Regions from separate parts of the Streptomyces sp. NPDC003042 genome, predicted to be linked through region 1. Evidence: riboswitches for the same ligand, from Rfam matches in the RefSeq annotation. Region 1 holds a riboswitch; each other region holds the start of a gene.
The links. Region 1 has a riboswitch for cobalamin ahead of ACWDYJ_RS30070 (ribonucleoside-diphosphate reductase subunit alpha). Riboswitches for the same ligand answer to the same signal wherever they lie in the genome.
Positions count from the first base shown of each region.

Region 2: it holds a riboswitch for cobalamin, as region 1 does, so the genes downstream of both, ACWDYJ_RS34815 (energy-coupling factor ABC transporter permease) here and ACWDYJ_RS30070 (ribonucleoside-diphosphate reductase subunit alpha) in region 1, are expected to answer to the same signal.
Region 3: it holds a riboswitch for cobalamin, as region 1 does, so the genes downstream of both, ACWDYJ_RS28785 (FecCD family ABC transporter permease) here and ACWDYJ_RS30070 (ribonucleoside-diphosphate reductase subunit alpha) in region 1, are expected to answer to the same signal.
Region 4: it holds a riboswitch for cobalamin, as region 1 does, so the genes downstream of both, ACWDYJ_RS02130 (cobalamin biosynthesis protein) here and ACWDYJ_RS30070 (ribonucleoside-diphosphate reductase subunit alpha) in region 1, are expected to answer to the same signal.

Region 1 covers NZ_JBSFTP010000083.1:17,882-22,083, forward strand. Annotated here, with positions in the region: gene ACWDYJ_RS30070 (ribonucleoside-diphosphate reductase subunit alpha) at 1-1,604, opposite strand, end outside; cobalamin riboswitch at 1,748-1,881, opposite strand; gene ACWDYJ_RS30075 (GNAT family N-acetyltransferase) at 1,923-2,417, opposite strand; gene ACWDYJ_RS30080 (Uma2 family endonuclease) at 2,494-3,078, shown strand; gene ACWDYJ_RS30085 (YbdD/YjiX family protein) at 3,133-3,327, opposite strand; gene ACWDYJ_RS30090 (carbon starvation CstA family protein) at 3,324-4,202, opposite strand, start outside.
Region 2 covers NZ_JBSFTP010000132.1:2,558-6,759, reverse strand. Annotated here, with positions in the region: gene ACWDYJ_RS34830 (energy-coupling factor ABC transporter ATP-binding protein) at 1-828, opposite strand; gene cbiQ (cobalt ECF transporter T component CbiQ) at 825-1,574, opposite strand; gene ACWDYJ_RS34820 (energy-coupling factor ABC transporter substrate-binding protein) at 1,578-1,928, opposite strand; gene ACWDYJ_RS34815 (energy-coupling factor ABC transporter permease) at 1,925-2,626, opposite strand; cobalamin riboswitch at 2,656-2,852, opposite strand; gene ACWDYJ_RS34810 (flavodoxin family protein) at 2,943-3,674, shown strand; gene ACWDYJ_RS34805 (hypothetical protein) at 4,046-4,202, shown strand, end outside.
Region 3 covers NZ_JBSFTP010000075.1:29,556-33,757, forward strand. Annotated here, with positions in the region: gene ACWDYJ_RS28775 (ABC transporter substrate-binding protein) at 1-26, opposite strand, end outside; gene ACWDYJ_RS28780 (ABC transporter ATP-binding protein) at 36-821, opposite strand; gene ACWDYJ_RS28785 (FecCD family ABC transporter permease) at 821-1,849, opposite strand; cobalamin riboswitch at 2,033-2,168, opposite strand; gene tnpC (IS66 family transposase) at 2,461-3,894, shown strand; gene ACWDYJ_RS28795 (DUF6326 family protein) at 3,969-4,202, opposite strand, start outside.
Region 4 covers NZ_JBSFTP010000002.1:180,606-184,807, forward strand. Annotated here, with positions in the region: gene ACWDYJ_RS02125 (cobyric acid synthase) at 1-548, opposite strand, end outside; gene ACWDYJ_RS02130 (cobalamin biosynthesis protein) at 545-1,504, opposite strand; cobalamin riboswitch at 1,542-1,695, opposite strand; gene ACWDYJ_RS02135 (hypothetical protein) at 1,861-2,082, opposite strand; gene ACWDYJ_RS02140 (anion permease) at 2,123-3,403, opposite strand; gene ACWDYJ_RS02145 (alpha/beta hydrolase family protein) at 3,724-4,202, shown strand, end outside.

The DNA of each region.
Region 1 (4,202 bases):
GCCTTCGCCTCGGGGGAGTCGAAGGGCAGCTTCAGCTTGAAGAAGACGTCCTGCAGGCCCATCGCGCCCAGACCCACCGGACGCCAGCGGGCGTTGGAGCGGCCGGCCTGCTCGGTCGGGTAGAAGTTGATGTCCACGACGCGGTCGAGGAAGGTCACGGCGGTGCGGACGGTCTCGTCCAGACGCTCCCAGTCGATCTCCCCCTCCACGACGAAGGCGCCCATGTTGACCGAGCCGAGGTTGCAGACGGCCGTCTCGCCGTCGTTGGTGACCTCGATGATCTCGGTGCACAGGTTGGAGGAGTGGACGACCGAGCCCGGCTCGGCGGTCTGGTTCGCCGTGCGGTTGGAGGCGTCCTTGAAGGTCATCCAGCCCTGGCCGGTCTGCGCGAGGGTGCGCATCATCCGGCCGTACAGGTCGCGGGCGGGCATGGTCTTGCGCGCCAGGCCGTCCGCCTCGGCCTTGCGGTACGCGGCGTCGAACGCGTCGCCCCACAGGTCGACGAGCTCGGGCACGTCGGCCGGGGAGAACAGCGACCAGTCGGCGTCGGAATTCACGCGGCGCATGAACTCGTCCGGCACCCAGTGGGCCAGGTTCAGGTTGTGCGTACGGCGCTGGTCCTCACCGGTATTGTCACGCAGCTCCAGGAACTCCTCGATGTCCGCGTGCCAGGTCTCCAGGTAGACGGCGGCGGCGCCCTTGCGCCGGCCGCCCTGGTTCACGGCGGCGACGGAGGCGTCGAGGGTCTTCAGGAACGGCACGATGCCGTTGGAGTGGCCGTTGGTGCCGCGGATCAGCGAACCGCGGGCGCGGATGCGGGAGTACGAGAGACCGATGCCGCCCGCGTGCTTGGACAGGCGCGCCACCTGGTGGTAGCGGTCGTAGATCGAGTCGAGCTCGTCCAGCGGGGAGTCCAGCAGGTAGCAGGAGGACATCTGCGGGTGCCGGGTGCCGGAGTTGAAGAGCGTGGGGGAGGACGGCAGGTAGTCGAGGCGGCTCATCAGTCGGTAGAGCGAGGCCACTTCCTCGACGGCCGGGATGCTTTCGTCCGCGGCGAGGCCGCAGGCCACGCGCAGCATGAAGTACTGCGGGGTCTCGATGACCTGGCGGGTGATCGGGTGGCGCAGCAGGTAGCGGCTGTGCAGCGTCCGCAGGCCGAAGAAGCCGAAGCGGTCGTCCGCGCCTTCGGCGAGGGCGTGCTCGACCAGCGCGTCCAGGCGGCGCGCGTGGGTCCGTACGAAGGAGGCCGTACGGTCGGCGATGAGCCCCTCGCGGTGACCGACCTCCACGGAGGCGGCGAAGGAGGTGGCGCCCTGGCCGGCGGCCTCGGCGGCGACGGCCAGCGTCAACAGCCGGGCGGCGAGACGGGAGTACGCCGGGTCCTCGGAGATCAGGCCCGCCGCGGCCTCGGTGGCCAGTCCGCGCAGTTCGGCCTCGTCGGCGACGGAGCTGCGCCCGCGCAGGGCGGCGGCGGCGACCTTGCCGGGGTCGGTGTCGGGGAGGTCGGCCGTCAGCTCGGTCAGGGTGCGCAGCAGCGCGGCCCCAGGACCTTGCGGGTCGGACGGAACGGACTCGGCGCGCGGTGCGGCAGGCGCGATGGTCACGGGGGGAGCTCTCCCTCGCTCGGCCCGGTCATCGGCGGGGCGGGGCGCGACGGAGCGCATGCGGGCGTGGCAGGTACGCGTACACCGCATGGCGTCCACCGGCCCAACCGCGAGGCCCGGACGTATCGGCACCCGGTTCGGTCGAGCCGGGCGCGCTGTCGGCAGGTCCTCGGACTTGCGGGTGCACGAAGGGGTGCACTTCATACCGTTGCGGGACAGTTCCGGATTCGCACCGGATTCCCCTGCGGCGACAGCAGCCTTGAGCATACATGTGGGGGCGCCCGCTTGCGTGACCCCCCACATGTTGTGTCGGCGCGGCTACAGCTCCAGTCGGTACGTGAGGAGCGTCAGCCCCGGAACCGGGGCCCAGTCCCGCTCCGGAGTACGGACGAAGCCGAGCCGTTCGTAGATCCGCTGGGCGCCGGTCATGCCGCGCTGGGTGGACAGCACCAGGTGCGTGACGCCCTCCAACTGCCGGGCGCGGGCCACGCAGGCGCGGACCAGGGCCTCGCCCACGCCCCGCCCGCGGGCCTCGCGGGAAACGGCCAGCATCCGGAACTCCGCCTCGCCCGGCCCGGCGATGTCGGCCAGCGGGCTCCCGGGCGGGGCGAAGGTCACGCCGCCGAGCACGGTGCCCTCGTACGCGGCGACGAGGACCTCCCCATCGGCGGCCCGGCCGGCGACATCGCGCAGCACGCCCGCGTAGTACGCCTCGCCGGAGGTCAGCAGCCCGTCGCCCAAGTACGCCTGCGCGGTGAGCTCGCCCAGCTCTTCGTATTCGGCGGGCACTGCCGGCCTGATCAAGATGTCCATGCGGTCGAGTGTGCCGGACGGGTGTCGGTCGTCGGCGCTATCGTCGGAGAGCACCGTCGAAGAAGGTGAGCGAGGCATGACCGTGATGACCGACCGGCCCCACATGACGATCGAAGAGTTCGAGCACCTGGCCCGCACAGCGGCCCGCGAGGCGGAGGGGCTGCGACTGGAATTCATCGGTGGGGTGCTGAGGAGCAAGGCCATGCCGGACGGGGACCACGGGCGGGTCATTCTGTGGCTGACGCGGATCTGCGTGCAGCACCACCCGGAGTTCTGGCTGCACCCAGGGCGGGGGATCAAGGCAGAACAGTACCGGGAGGGCCGCGCCATTCCGGACGGGGTTCTGGCGCACGAGGACGCGTTCGTAGGACAGGGCCACTGGGTGGATCCGAGCCCGATCCTGATGGCCGTCGAGGTGACCACGTGGGACTCCGACACCGAGCGGCGCGACCGGATCGAGAAGCCGCGCGCTTATGCGCAGACCGGTATCCCCGTCTACCTCCTCATCGACCGGCTCAAGTGCCAGGTTCTCGTCCACAGCGACCCGGATGGCGACCGCTACGAGACTGTGCGCACCGTTCCCTTCGGCAAGGAAGTCAAGCTTCCCGAACCCGTCGGCATCACCCTCCAGACCGAGCCCCTCAAGGACTGGGTGCGCTGAGCACGCCGCAGGGCCCCCGCCCAGGATGGGCGGGGGCCCTGCGTACGTATGGGCTCAGCAGCAGCGGAAGCCCTCGCGGGGGTTCGCCTCGCGGGCGTCCGTGCGCTCGCGTTCGAAGGCGCGGCGGGTCATGACCTCCGCGTCCGGGGCGTGGGAACGGGCGTGGGCGACGTACCGGTCGTAGGCCGCCTCCCCCGAGAACTCCCGTACGTAGAACCGGGCTCGCGCGAGGACGCTGCGCAGGCTCATGACGACACCGGCTCCTTCGCCCGGCCGCCGCCCGAGTCGAGGCCGGCGGTCGCGAGTTCCGCCTTCTCCTCGGCCGTCGCGATCAGACCGGCCGGGGCGACGATCTTCGACTCGGTCCACGGGACCTCGGAGAGCTTCACGGACTCCGGGTTGCTGATGGCCTTGAAGCAGGTCCGGGCCGCGTCCGCCAGCACCACGATGATCAGGACCGCGAACAGCACCGACAGGACGCCGTCGACCGTGGCGTTGGTGACCACGGTGTGCATGTCGTCCATGTTCTTGGCGGGCGGCAGCACCTTCCCGGCGTCGATGCCGGTCTGGTACTTCTCGCGCTGCGCGAAGAAGCCGACCTTCACGTCCTCGGAGAAGATCTTCTGGTAGCTGGCGGTGAGGGTGACGGCCACGTCCCAGGCGAGCGGAACACCCGTGATCCAGGCCCACTTGAGCCGTCCGGACTTGATCAGCAGGGTCGTGCAGACGGCCAGGGCCACCGCCGCGAGCAGCTGGTTCGCGATGCCGAACAGCGGGAAGAGCTGGTTGATGCCGCCCAGCGGGTCCTTGACGCCGACCCACAGGAAGTAGCCCCAGCCGCCGACGACGACCGCGCTCGCCAGCCACACGCCCGGCTTCCAGCTGACCTCCTTGAAGGACTTGTGCACGTTGCCGAGGGTGTCCTGGAGCATGAACCGCCCGACGCGGGTGCCCGCGTCGACCGTCGTCAGGATGAAGAGGGCCTCGAACATGATGGCGAAGTGGTACCAGAAGGCCTTCATCGCGGTCCCGCCGATCACGGCGGAGAAGATCTCGGACATGCCGAGCGCGAAGGTCGGCGCACCGCCCGTACGGGACAGCAGGCTGCTCTCCTCCACGTCCTT
Region 2 (4,202 bases), on a different contig from region 1:
TCAGCCGCGTACCGACTTCCACGCGGACAGCTCCTGCGGGGTACGGGGGCCGGGGGCGCCCGGGGCCAGCAGGCCGTGCGTGCGGAGCAGGGCCGTCACCGCCGGGGACCAGGCCTGGCGCAGGCCCGCCGACGTGAGGAGGGCCGGGTCCGACAAGAGGGTCGGCGCCGGGCCCACGCGGATGCCCGACGGGGTCAGGACCGCCGCGTCGTCGGCCCAGCGCACCGCGAGGTCCACGTCGTGCGTGGCCATCACCACCGTCGTGTCCGTGAGGCCGGCCAGGACGTCCAGCAGCCGCTCCTGGCCGTCCGGGTCCAGCCCGGCCGTCGGCTCGTCCAGGATCAGCACGCGCGGGGCCATCGCCACCGCGCCCGCGATCGCCGCCCGCTTGCGCTGCCCGTACGAGAGCAGGTGGGTCGGGCGGTCCCGCAGCGCCGTGATGTCCAGGGCCTTCAGTGCGGCGTCGACCCGCTGCCGGACCTCCGGCGCGGGCAGGCCCAGGTTCATCGGGCCGAAGGAGACGTCCTGTTCCACCGAGGCGGCGAAGAGCTGGTCGTCCGGGTCCTGGACCACCAGCTGCACCGCCGTCCGCAGCCGGGTCAGCCCGGACCGGTCGTACGTCACCGCCGTGCCGTCGAGCCGCAGCGTGCCCGAACCCGGCCGCAGGCCCCCGCTCAGCAGCCGCATCAGCGTGGTCTTGCCGCTGCCGTTGCGGCCCAGCAGGACCAGCGCCCGTCCCTCGGCGATGCCGAAGTCCACGCCGGACAGCACCGCGGGCCCGTCCTCGTACGCGTAGCCCGCGCCGACCAGTTCCACCAACGGACTCAACGGGAGAGCTCCTTCAGTACGAGGGTTGCGGCGACCAGCCCGGTCAGGAGGGCGGCGGACGCCGTCAGGAACCGCCAGGACAGCGCCGCCCGCGGTACGAGCACCCGCAGCGCGCCGTCGTACCCGCGCCCGGCCAGCCCCTCCTGGAGCCGCGCCGCGCGGTCGAAGGCCCGGACGAACGAGGTCGCGGCGAGCCCGGCGACCGAACGCCACGCCGCCGCCCGGCCGGTGTTCCCGAGGCGGGCCGCCTGCGCCCGCCGGACCTGGGCCAGGGAGTCCAGCAGCAGGAAGCCGATCCGGTACATGACCAGGGCCACGTCCACCACGGGGGCCGGCACCCCGGCCCGGACCAGCCGGGGAAGGACGTCCGAGACGGGGGTGGTGAAGGCGAAGAGCAGCACGCCGAGCGAGGCCGCCGACGTACGCAGCAGCAGTTCCCCGGCGTGCCGCAGGCCGTCAGGGGCCGGCGCGAGGAACCCGTCCGGCCCCCCGACGGAGACCAGCAGCGGCAGCGCCCCGGTGAAGCAGAAGCCCAGCGGGATCCGGAAGGCCCGCCACAGCTGCCGCCCGGCCACCCCGGCGGGCCCCAGCAATACGGCCAGGGTCGCCGCGGCGACCAGCGGCCCGCCGGGCCAGGGCGGCAGGCACACGGCGGTGACGGTCAGCCCGAACCCCAACAGGGCCTTCTCCAGCGGGTGGCGGCGCCGCCAGCGGCTGCTGTGCGCCGCCACGTCGATCGGCAGCACCGCCTACGGCTCCGGCGTGGCGGAGGGCGCCCCGGCCCCGGCCTCGGACCCCGCTGCGGCGGCGGCCTGGCGCCGGCCCGTACGGACGCCGAAGTAGTACGCGAGCACGCCCGCGCCGAGCGCCGCCTGGAGGGCGAACAGCGCCGACTCGATCTCCGCCGAGGGGGGTTCGTACAGGGGGGAGAACCACGGCTCGTAGTCCGGCTCGATCTCGGTGATGGCCGCCTCCGCCTGCGCGTCGGCGCCCGCGAACGGCTCCTCCTGGCCGTCGCCCAGCCCCAGCGCGAGCGGGAGCACGGCCAGCGCCGCCACCAGGAGCAGCAGCAGGGTGTTGATCTTCGCGTTCCTGGTCATCGGTTCGTCGCCTCCTGCCGCGCCTTGGTGCCACCGGTCAGCCGGGCGACGCCCAGGCGCACCAGGTCGGACTTGCTGGACTGCATCAGCAGCCGCACCACGAGCACGGTCAGCAGCCCTTCGCTGACCGCGAGCGGGATCTGGGTGAGCGCGAAGATGCCCGCGAACTTCTCCAGGGAGCCGACGAATCCGCTGCCCGGGTCCGGGAAGGCGAGCGCCAGCTGGACGGAGGTCACGCAGTAGGTGACCAGGTCGGCGAAGAAGGCACCGAAGAACACGGTCACCATCAGCGGTACGTCGAACTTCCGCAGCAGCCGGTAGACGGCGTAGCCCGCCCACGGCCCGGCGACCGCCATCGAGAAGACGTTGGCACCGAGGGTTGTGAGCCCGCCGTGCGCCAGCAGCAGGGCCTGGAACAGCAGGGTGATGGTGCCGAGCACCGCCATGATCGGCGGCCGGAAGAGGATGGCGCCGAGCCCGGTCCCGGTGGGGTGCGAGCAACTGCCCGTCACGGAGGGGATCTTCAGGGCGGACAGGACAAAAGTGAACGCTCCGGACGCCCCGAGCAGCAGCGTGCTCTCCGGGTTGGCCTTGACCTCACGGGTCAGGGCGCGGACACCGTGGACGACGAAGGGAGCGGATGCGGCGCCCCAGGCGACCGCGTGCAAAGGGGGCAGGAACCCCTCGGCTATATGCATGAGTAGAGAGACCTCTCCAGCACCTCGTGGATGGACGACGCGCCCCGGCCGGTCTCCTGGCTCACGGGTACTGATGCCCTGAACTCCGCCTTCCCGGGGCCGTACGGTCTCCCGCGCGGTCCCAGTGGCTTTCCCGCAGGAGTGGAGCCGGACTTCCCGATCACAGTGGCGAGGGCCGCACCGGTTTTCCACCGGTTTCCCGAACACCAAGGCCCGCTGACCCTAGTCGCCCGCGCCGACCGGTACCAACCCCAAGGCGGCCCGGACGGGCGCGGCGCGCTGGCGATCCCGGCCGGCGGTGGGCAGGGTGGGGGGCGTGCCCGACGATTCCGCCACCGCGAACCACCCCGACTACTCGGACCTTTCCGCCGTCTACGTGAACTGCACCCTCAAGCGCTCGCCCGAGACCAGCAACACCGAGGGCCTGATCTCCAGGAGCCGCGCCGTCATGGAGGCCGCCGGCGCCCGGACGTCCCTGATCCGGGCGGTCGACCACGACATCGCTACGGGTGTCTGGCCGGACATGACCGACCACGGCTGGGAGAGCGATCAGTGGCCGGTCCTCTACAGCCAGATCATGGACGCCGACATCCTGGTGCTCTGCGGCCCCATCTGGCTCGGGGACAACAGCTCCGTCATGAAGCAGGTCATCGAGCGGCTCTACGCCTGCTCCTCCCTGCTGAACGACCGGGGGCAGTACGCCTATTACGGCCGGGTGGGCGGGGCGCTCATCACCGGCAACGAGGACGGCGTCAAGCACTGCGCCATGAACATCCTGTACAGCCTCCAGCACCTGGGCTACGCCATCCCGCCGCAGGCCGACGCGGGCTGGATCGGCGAGGCCGGGCCCGGGCCCTCGTACCTCGACCCCGGTTCGGGCGGGCCGGAGAACGACTTCACCAACCGCAACACGACCTTCATGTCGTGGAACCTGATGCACCTCGCCGCGCTCCTCAAGCGCGCGGGCGGCATGCCGGCCCATGGCAACCAGCGGTCCGAGTGGGACGCGGGCTGCCGCTTCGACTTCCCCAATCCCGAGCACCGCTGACCCGGTGACGACCTGTCGTCGACCCGACGGGCAGCCCGCCGACGCACGTTTCGAGGGCGATGGCCGGGCAGGCGTAGGCAACCCCATGTGCGGTCGCGGAGTTGGCAGTTGACTGTGCTCACCGTGTTGACTGTGTTGATCGTGTTGACTTCGGCGGAGATCCACCAGGATCGCTGCCCAGCACACCCGTCCCGCATCTCAGGAAGGAAACCGGCGTGACTTTCGGGGGACCGAACCCGTACGGCCCGATATCGCGGCCGAACGGGGGTCAGCCACCGCCGCCGCCGGGCGTGCCGCCGCAGCCCGGTCCCAGCCAGTACCCGCACCCCGGGCCGCATCCCTTTCCGGGGCCGCCGCCCTACGCCCCGTACGTGCCGCCCCGTTCGCTGTGGCAGCAGTTCCGCGACGGTGACTGGCCTCCGCTGCTGGAACTGCTGCGGCGGGTGCCCGTCCACGGCTGCGTGTGGGGTGTGTTCCTCCTGTGCCTGTGGCCCCTGCTGCTGCCCTTGCTGGCCTATCCGCTGGCCC
Region 3 (4,202 bases), on a different contig from region 1:
GCGGCGGGGCGTACGAGCGAGGTCATCGGGGCTCCTTAAGAGGCGGGCTGAGCGGGCGGGAGTCGGTCGAAGAGCAGGTGCAGGGCCCCGGACTCGGGGTGCGGCACGCGGTGCGCCCGTACGCCGAAGACCTCGGTCAGCAGTTCGGTCGTGAGTACGTCGTACGGAGCGCCGGAGGCGACGATCCGGCCGTGCTCGATGACGTAGAGCAGGTCGCAGTGGACGGCGGCGAGGTTGAGGTCGTGGAGTGCGGTGAGCACGGTGAGCCCGCTGCCGCGCACCAGCGACAGCACTTCCAACTGCTGGGCGACGTCGAGGTGGTTGGTGGGCTCGTCGAGCACGAGCACCTGCGGCTGCTGGGCCAGCGCGCGGGCGATCAGGACCCGCTGCTTCTCCCCGCCCGAGAGCGTGAGGAAGCCGCGGTCGGCCAGGTGTCCGGCGCCGACCCGCGCCAGCGCGGCCTCGCAGGCCTGCCGGTCCCCGGCGGTGGTGCGGGCCGTGGCACTCTGGTGCGGCAGCCGTCCCATCGCTACGACCTCGGTGACCGTGAAGTCGAACTCGGCGACCGACTCCTGGGGTAGCGCGGCCAGCCGGCGGGCGCCGTCGCGCGCGCTCATCGCGTGCAGGTCCTCCCCGCCGAGCCGGACCGTACCGGCCGTGGGGCGCAGCGCCCGGTAGACGCAGCGCAGCAGGCTGGACTTGCCGCTGCCGTTGGGTCCGACCAGCCCGACGAGCTGCCCGCCGCCCACCCGCAGGGTGACGTCCTCGACCAGCCGCGCGCCCGCGGTCTCGACCGTCAGGTCATCGATGTCGATCCGCATCACGCGCCTCCGAAGGTGTACGAGCGGCGGCTCATCAGCAGGACGAAGCACGGCACGCCGATGACTGCGGTCAGTACGCCCACCGGCAGTTCGGTCGGTGCCATCACGACGCGGGAGAGGATGTCCACCCAGATCATCAGGACCGCGCCCGCCAGCGGTGCGACGGCCAGCACCCGGCGGTGGTCGGCGCCGACCAGCATGCGTACGCCGTGGGGAACCATCAGTCCGACGAAGCCGATCGCACCGCTGACGGCGACCACGGCCCCGGTGACGGCCGCGCAGACCACGAAGAGCTCCTTGCGCAGCCGCCCCGCGTCCACGCCCAGCGCGGCCGCCGTCTCATCGCCCATGGCGAGCGCGTTCAGTCGGCGCGCCGACAGCGTGAGATGAACGAGGCCGGCGAGCACGGCGCCCGCGGCAACGGGCAGGGAGGCCCAGTTGGCGCCGCCGAGGCTGCCGAGCAGCCACATCATCGCGGAGCGGGCCGCCTCACCGCGCTCGGCCGCGAACACCATGAACGTGGTGACGGCCGAGAAGCCGTAGTACATCGCGCTGCCCGTGAGGACCAGCCGCATCGGGGTCAGACCACGAGCGGTGCGGGCGATCGCGTACACCAGCATCATGGCGAGCAGCGCGGAGAAGAACGCGGCGGTGGACAGCGCCCAGATACCGAGCGCGCCGAGCGCACCGAAGAGCATGACGGCGTTGGCGCCGACTGCCGCGCCCGAGGAGATGCCGAGGACGAAGGGGTCGGCGAGCGCGTTGCGGACCATGGCCTGCACGGCGACGCCGATGGCCGCGAGCCCTGCGCCGACGACCGCGGCCAGCAGGGCTCGCGGGAAGCGCAGTTCCCAGACGATGGTGTACGCCGGCACCTCGTCGGGGGCTATCGCTCCACCTGCCAGCCCCGACCAGAGATAGCGCAGCACCTCGCCCCAGGAGAGTCCGGAAGCCCCGATCCCCGCCCCGCAGACGACGGAGAGCACCAGCGCGACGCACAGGGCGGCGAGAAGAGGTGGCAGCGGCACGCGTCTTGGCGGCGCCGGCCCGGTGCCCGTTCGGGAAGCGTGCGGCGGCGCGGCAGCGCTGCTGTGTTCGACAGGTATGGCCACGGGCGGATCGCCTTCGCCTCGGGCCGTGCCACACGCCAAGGGAGCAGACCGCGACGTGGTGCGTCCGGCGCAGCACCCTCTCGCAGTCCACGGCGAGTTGTCAGGAGCCTTCACCGCCGCGGGTAATCGGGCTCACGGGGGACGGACCTGCCTACAGGTTCGTCACTCCGCCTACCGTTGCGGGTCAGCGCCGGACTTCCACCGGACTTCCCCCGCGGGGCGTGTGCAGCTTAGCGCGCTCCCGGCACGGCGCCGTGCGGGCCGAGCGGATACGGCCCTGAGCCCGAGTGCTGCAGCCAATGTGCTCAGGCCGATGAAGACGATGGACCGGCAGAACACGGCCAGCGACCCGACAGCTAAACGAACGCCAACAACAGGTGCTGCAATGGGTCGGCTGCCCCCGCCCGTGAGGGCCTGGCGCGCAGGGCCTCCACACTCGGCGCCCCGTCGGTGCGGGCGTCCGCGTCCCGGTACAGGCGGCACGAGACGCTCGGCGCGGCCCCCGCCACCGCGAACGGGTCGGCGCCATTGATCAGCACGGTGGGCGAGCCGGTCATGCCCCAGCGCGGCCTCTTCCTCCTCGCGCACCTCGACCAGCTCCACCTCCGCCGCCCGGCCGTCGAGCGCGGCGGCGATCCGCTCCTGCACGACCGGCGCGTTCGGGCAGTCGGGAACCGTCAGCCAAGCGGCATAAGGCGAACTCGCGGCGAGAACGGTCCAAGGACCGCAAGCCCGGTGGGCAGCGGGGACACCCGGGCTCGGGCCTGGAGTTCGCGCCGGTCTCGGAGTTGGCTGACACAGTGCCAGTCGAGCCCGCCGAGTGCTCGACCTGCGGCGAGTGTCTGGATTCGAACGCCCCTGGTGAGGGGTTCACCCCGGTCCAGCAGTGGGACGTCCCGCCGGTGACGCTGCGCAAGGTCCAGTTCGATCTGATGCGGCGGCGGTGCTCGGCCGGGCACCTCACCCAGGCGCCGCCTCCGGCGGGGGTGTCCGGGCCGGTCTGTTACGGCCCGAACGTGCGGGCGTTCGCCGCGCACATCGCTTATCGCGGGCATGTCAGCATGGAGCGGACCGCTGAGATGCTCGCGGAACTGTTCGGCTGCCCGGTGTCCACCGGGTTCGTCGCCTCCTGCCTGCGGCGACTGTCGACGCGGCTGGTCGGTTTCGAGACCGACCTGAAACGCGCGTTGGCCGCCGCGCCGCGGCTGCACCACGACGAGACCCCGGTGCCGGTCAACGGCGCGACCGGCTACGTCTACACCGCCCGCACCGACAATCTGATCTGGTACGGCGCGCACCAGACCCGCAGCCACGCCGCCATGGACGGCTTCGACATCCTGCCGCGCTTCGCCGGAGTGCTCATCCGCGATGACTGGCACGGCTACCACAAATACAGCGACACCACCCGTGGCGGGAAGGTCACCCAGGTGCAACTGTGCTGCGCTCACCTGCTGCGCGACCTCAAGGCCGTGTGGGAGTCCGACCCCGAACATCAGGCGTGGGCCGAGCAGATGCGCCAGACCTTGGAGAAGGCACGACGCCCCGTCGACACCGCGATCACGCAGGGCGCGGCCGGCCTGTCCACGACCACGAGCCAGAGCCTGCGGGATCTGTATCTCAACACCGCGCAGCAGGGCATCGACGCGAACACCCCCGGGACCGCCGGCCGCAGCCACGACGCCTACAAGCTGGCGAAACGGATGCGTGAGCGAGTCGATCAAGTCCTCAACTTCACCCTGGACTTCCACGTCGAGTGGACCGACAACCCAGCCGAGCAGGCGATCAGGATGGCCAAGCTCCAAGCCAAGATCAGCGGGAGCTGGCGCAGCATGCGAGGACTCACCGCGTTCTGCCGCGTCCGTTCCTACATCGCCACGGCCAAAGCCCACGGCGTCGAGGTCTTCACAGCCCTACGCAACGCCTTTCTGGGCGATCCCTGGAGCATCGCCACACCGGCATGACCATCAGGTCACCGCTGAATGGACCGTGCCCGCGGGTGGCGCGAGCGAAGGATGGTCGGGCGCGGGGCGGGCAGTCACGCCTGCTGCGGCCTGCGGAGTGGCTCGCTGTCGAGGCTGGCTGCCAGGGTCGCCGGTGATGCGGTGCGGCGTGGCCAGGTCCAGGCGGAGCGCAGGATGAAGGCCAGGAGCAGCACCTCGAGTCCGATGGAGAGGCCGTAGAAGTAGAAGTAGGTCCAGGACTCCCCTACCGCGTTGAACATCGAGACGGGGATGTAGAGCGTTGCTACGACGAGGTTGATGGTGCGGTT
Region 4 (4,202 bases), on a different contig from region 1:
CCGAAGAAGGAGGCGAAGACCCCGCCCCGGTCGATGTCCCCCACCACGACCACCGGGAAGCGGGCGGCCCGCGCGATGCCCATGTTCACGATGTCGGTCCGGCGCAGGTTGATCTCGGCCGGACTTCCCGCCCCCTCGCAGATCACGGCGTCATACGTGCCCCGCAGCTGCTCCAGGCAGTCCGTGACGATGCCGAGCAACTGCTCCTGCCGACCCCCGTGGTAGCCGCGCGCACTCATCTCGCCCACCGGCTTGCCCAGGAGCACCACCTGGCTGCTGCGGTCGCTGCCGGGCTTGAGCAGTACCGGGTTCATCAGCGCCGTCGGCTCCACGCGGGCCGCCTGGGCCTGCATCGCCTGCGCACGGCCTATCTCGGCGCCCTCGCGCGTCACGAACGAGTTCAGCGACATGTTCTGCGCCTTGAACGGGGCCACCTTCACGCCTTCGCGCGCCAGCCAGCGGCAGATGCCCGCCGTGACCACGCTCTTGCCCGCGTCCGACGTCGTGCCCGCGACCAGCAGTCCGCCGCCGCGCTTCGCACCGCTCATCCGCGCCCCCTCCGAGTGCACCGTGACATGGCAAACCGCAACGTCACACATGAAGCCAGTGCCAGCCACGTCACCCGCCGCGACAGCCGCACCGCCCGCTCGATGTCAGCGACCTCCACCGGCCGCCCCGCCTCACCGTTCAGCACGGCCCGGTGCTCGACCCGCCCGCCGTACGCCAGCGTCCCGCCCAGCCGTACGCCGAGCGCCCCGGCGAAGGAGGCCTCCACCGGGCCGGCGTTGGGGCTCGGGTGCCCGGCGGCGTCCGCGCGCCAGGCCCGTACGGCTCCCCGCCGGTCGGGGCCGGCGACCACGGCGGCGAGCGCCGTCAGCCGTGCCCCCGGCCAGCCGGCCAGGTCGTCCAGCCGCGCCGAGGCCCAGCCGTAGCGCAGGTAGCGGGGCGACTTGTGGCCCACCATGGCGTCGAGGGTGTTCACGGCGCGGAAGGCCAACAGCCCGGGCACCCCGGCGACGGCTCCCCACACCAGCGCCCCGACCACGGCGTCGGAGGTGTTCTCCGCGACCGATTCCACGACGGCGCGCGCCATCTGCTGCTCGTCCAGGGCCTGCGGGTCGCGCCCGCACAGGTGCGGCAGCCGCTCCCGGGCCACCTCGGCGTCCCCGGCGGCGAGCGCCCCGCCGATGGCGCGGGCCTCCCGGCCGAGCGAGGTGCCCCCGACCACGGCCCAGGTGGCCACGGTGGTCAGGGCGATACGGGTGGCCGCGGGCCGGGAGCGCACGGCGCGGGCGCCCAGCGCGCCGACGGCGGCCGCGCCCCCCGCGCACACCAGGGTATGGAGGACGCCCCGGGCGCGGTCGTCGCGCCACAGGGCGCGTTCGACAGCGGCGGCGGCTCGTCCGAAGGCGGCCACGGGGTGCCCTCGGCGCGGATCCCCGAGGATCCGGTCGCCGATCAGGCCCGCCGTGGCGCCGTACGCGAAAACGCGATCGGCACGCATGGTGGCAGGTATGTCCTCACTCAGGGTCCGCGCCCTGGTTCGACGTGTCCGGCGGCGAGAGTTCCTGGCTCCCGGGGCGCACGCACCGCGTGCGCTTCCCGGTGACAGTGGCGGGACCGCGCCGGATTCGCACCGGACTTCCTCTCCATGCCGCCGTATTGGCTCGGGCAGTCCACCACGCACCGAGAACGCCCGTCAACTTGCCGTTGACCTGGCGCTGACTCGCCGTCGGCCCGCGGTCACCGCGCCGTCGCCCCGCCGTCGCCCCGCCGTGAGAACGCGGGCCGTGAGAACGCGCGCCGGGCATGCGAAAGCTCCCTCCGGAAGAACCGGAAGGAGCTTTCACCTGTGGCGTCTCAGCTGACGATCAGGTAGATCCCGTACGCGACGGCCCCCGCGACGAGCGCGAAGCAGGCGTAGGCGCCGCTGCGGGCCAGGGTGGCGGCCCCGCCCTGCTCGGTGGCGGCCTCGTGCTTGGAGAGGCCCACCAGGCCCAGCGTGAAGAGGGCCACGAGCGCGACGGTGGCGGTGAGGCTGACCCCGAAGACGGAGCCGAGTGCTGCCCAGTCGATCTTCATACTGCCGCTTTCTGAATGTCTCGGTCTCTGTATGTCTCGGTCAGACCGCGGCGGCCGGAGCCGCCGGAGTGGTCGTGGCGGCCGGGATGGTCGCCCTGAGGTCCTCGTCGGTCACGGCGGCGGTCGTACCGGCCGCGACGGTGGCCGGCGGGACGGCGACCATGGCCATGGCCGTGGTGACGACACCGGGCTGCTCGGCCGCGGTGTCCCCGGTGACCGGCTCCACGTCGTTGACGTTGTGGTGGTCGATGACCTGACGGCGCGAGATGAACCAGATGGCCACGCAGGAGGCCACGAGGAAGACCGTGACGGCCGCGACGCCGATGTCACCGCTGCGCATGACCAGCTCGGCACCGGCGGCGACCAGAGCGGCGGCCGGCAGGGTCAGGCCCCAGGCGATGAACATCCGGGTGGCGGTGGACCAGCGGACCACGCCGCCCTTGCGGCCCAGGCCCGCACCCATGACCGCACCGGAGCACGCGTGGGTGGTGGAGAGGGAGAAGCCGAGGCTGGAGGAGGCCAGGATGACGCTGGCGGCCGAGGTCTGGGCGGCGAAGCCCTGCTGCGGCTGAAGGTCGGTGAGCCCCTTGCCCATGGTGCGGATGATGCGCCAGCCGCCCAGGTAGGTGCCCATCGCGATGGCCAGACCGGCGGAGACGATGACCCACACCGGCGGGTTGGCGCCGGCCGGCAGGGCGTTCCCGGCGATGAGCGCCAGCGTGATGATGCCCATCGTCTTCTGCGCGTCGTTGGTGCCGTGCGCGAGGGAGACGAGACCGGCCGAGGCGATCTGACCGGTGCGGTAGCCCTTGGCGGAGGTCTTCTCGCCGACCCTGTTGCCGAGCTTGTACGTGATCTTGGCTGCCAGCAGCGCGGCCAGGCCGGCCACGAGCGGAGCGGCGATCGCCGGGATGAGCACCTTGGTGACGACGACGCTGCCGTTGACCGCGCCGATGCCGGCCGAGGCCACCGCGGCGCCGATCAGGCCGCCCATCAGGGCGTGGGAGGAGCTGGAAGGAAGTCCGACCAGCCAGGTGACGAGATTCCAGAGGATCGCGCCGACCAGGGCGGCGAAGATCACTTCTGGCTGGATGCCTTCCTCGTTGACCAGGCCCTTGGAAATCGTCTTGGCGACCTCCACGGACATGAAGGCGCCGACGAGGTTCAGCACGGCGGACATCGCCACCGCAGTCTTGGGCTTGAGGGCGCCGGTCGAGATGGTGGTGGCCATCGCGTTGGCCGTGTCGTGGAAACCGTTCGTGAAGTCGAACACGAGAGCGGTAATGATCACGATCCCGAGGAGAAGCGTTATGTGCTCCATTTACCCAGGCTTCTGTTTGACGTCAGTGGCTCGGCGACCGTAGGCAATCTGGATGAACGGAAGGTGAACTGAGTGGGGCGCGATGGTGTCCCCCCTCGGCGCGCGATCGGGACCTTCGTCCCGATTCTGCCGTAGATCCATCGATTAATGCACGTCAAAGCCGGGTGAATGAACCGCTCCACCCGGGACCTCCGGTGCGGAGGCCCGCCCCGGTGGACCCCGAAGGAGACCCAGATCACCTCCGGACCGCCTCTTCGCCGCCCCGCCCGGAACGATCTCCTCCGGTGGCCCGTCCGCCCCCGCGCCTCGACACTGGAGCGGTGCGTACCGCCACAGTGACGGCAGCGGCCGTCACCACGACCCTGATCGGTGCCGGAGCAGCCGCTGTCGCGGCCGGCCGGTACGCCGCCGACGTCGCCCTGCGCCCCGAACCGGGCCGCCCCCTGCGCGGCGGCCCCCGGCTCAGCGTCCACTCCACCGCCGCGGGACGGGTCGTGCTGACCCGCTCGGCGGCGTCCCTGCGCCCCGGTACCTACGGGCTGGACGCGCCGGGAGTGCACGCGGTGGTCGGCCCCGTCCTCGCCGACGTCCCCCATGAACCCGACACCGTCGTACGTCGCCTCCTCGCCGTCACCCACGGCAGCCTCGACCCCGGCACCCGTGTCACGCTCACCCCCCAGGTCCACCTGGGCAACCCGCGCACCGCCCTCGGCCTCGACCACGCCGACGTGGACGTCCCCGGCGAGCTCGGCCCGCTGCCCGCCTGGTTCGTGCCCGCCGCCCGGGACACCTGGGTGAT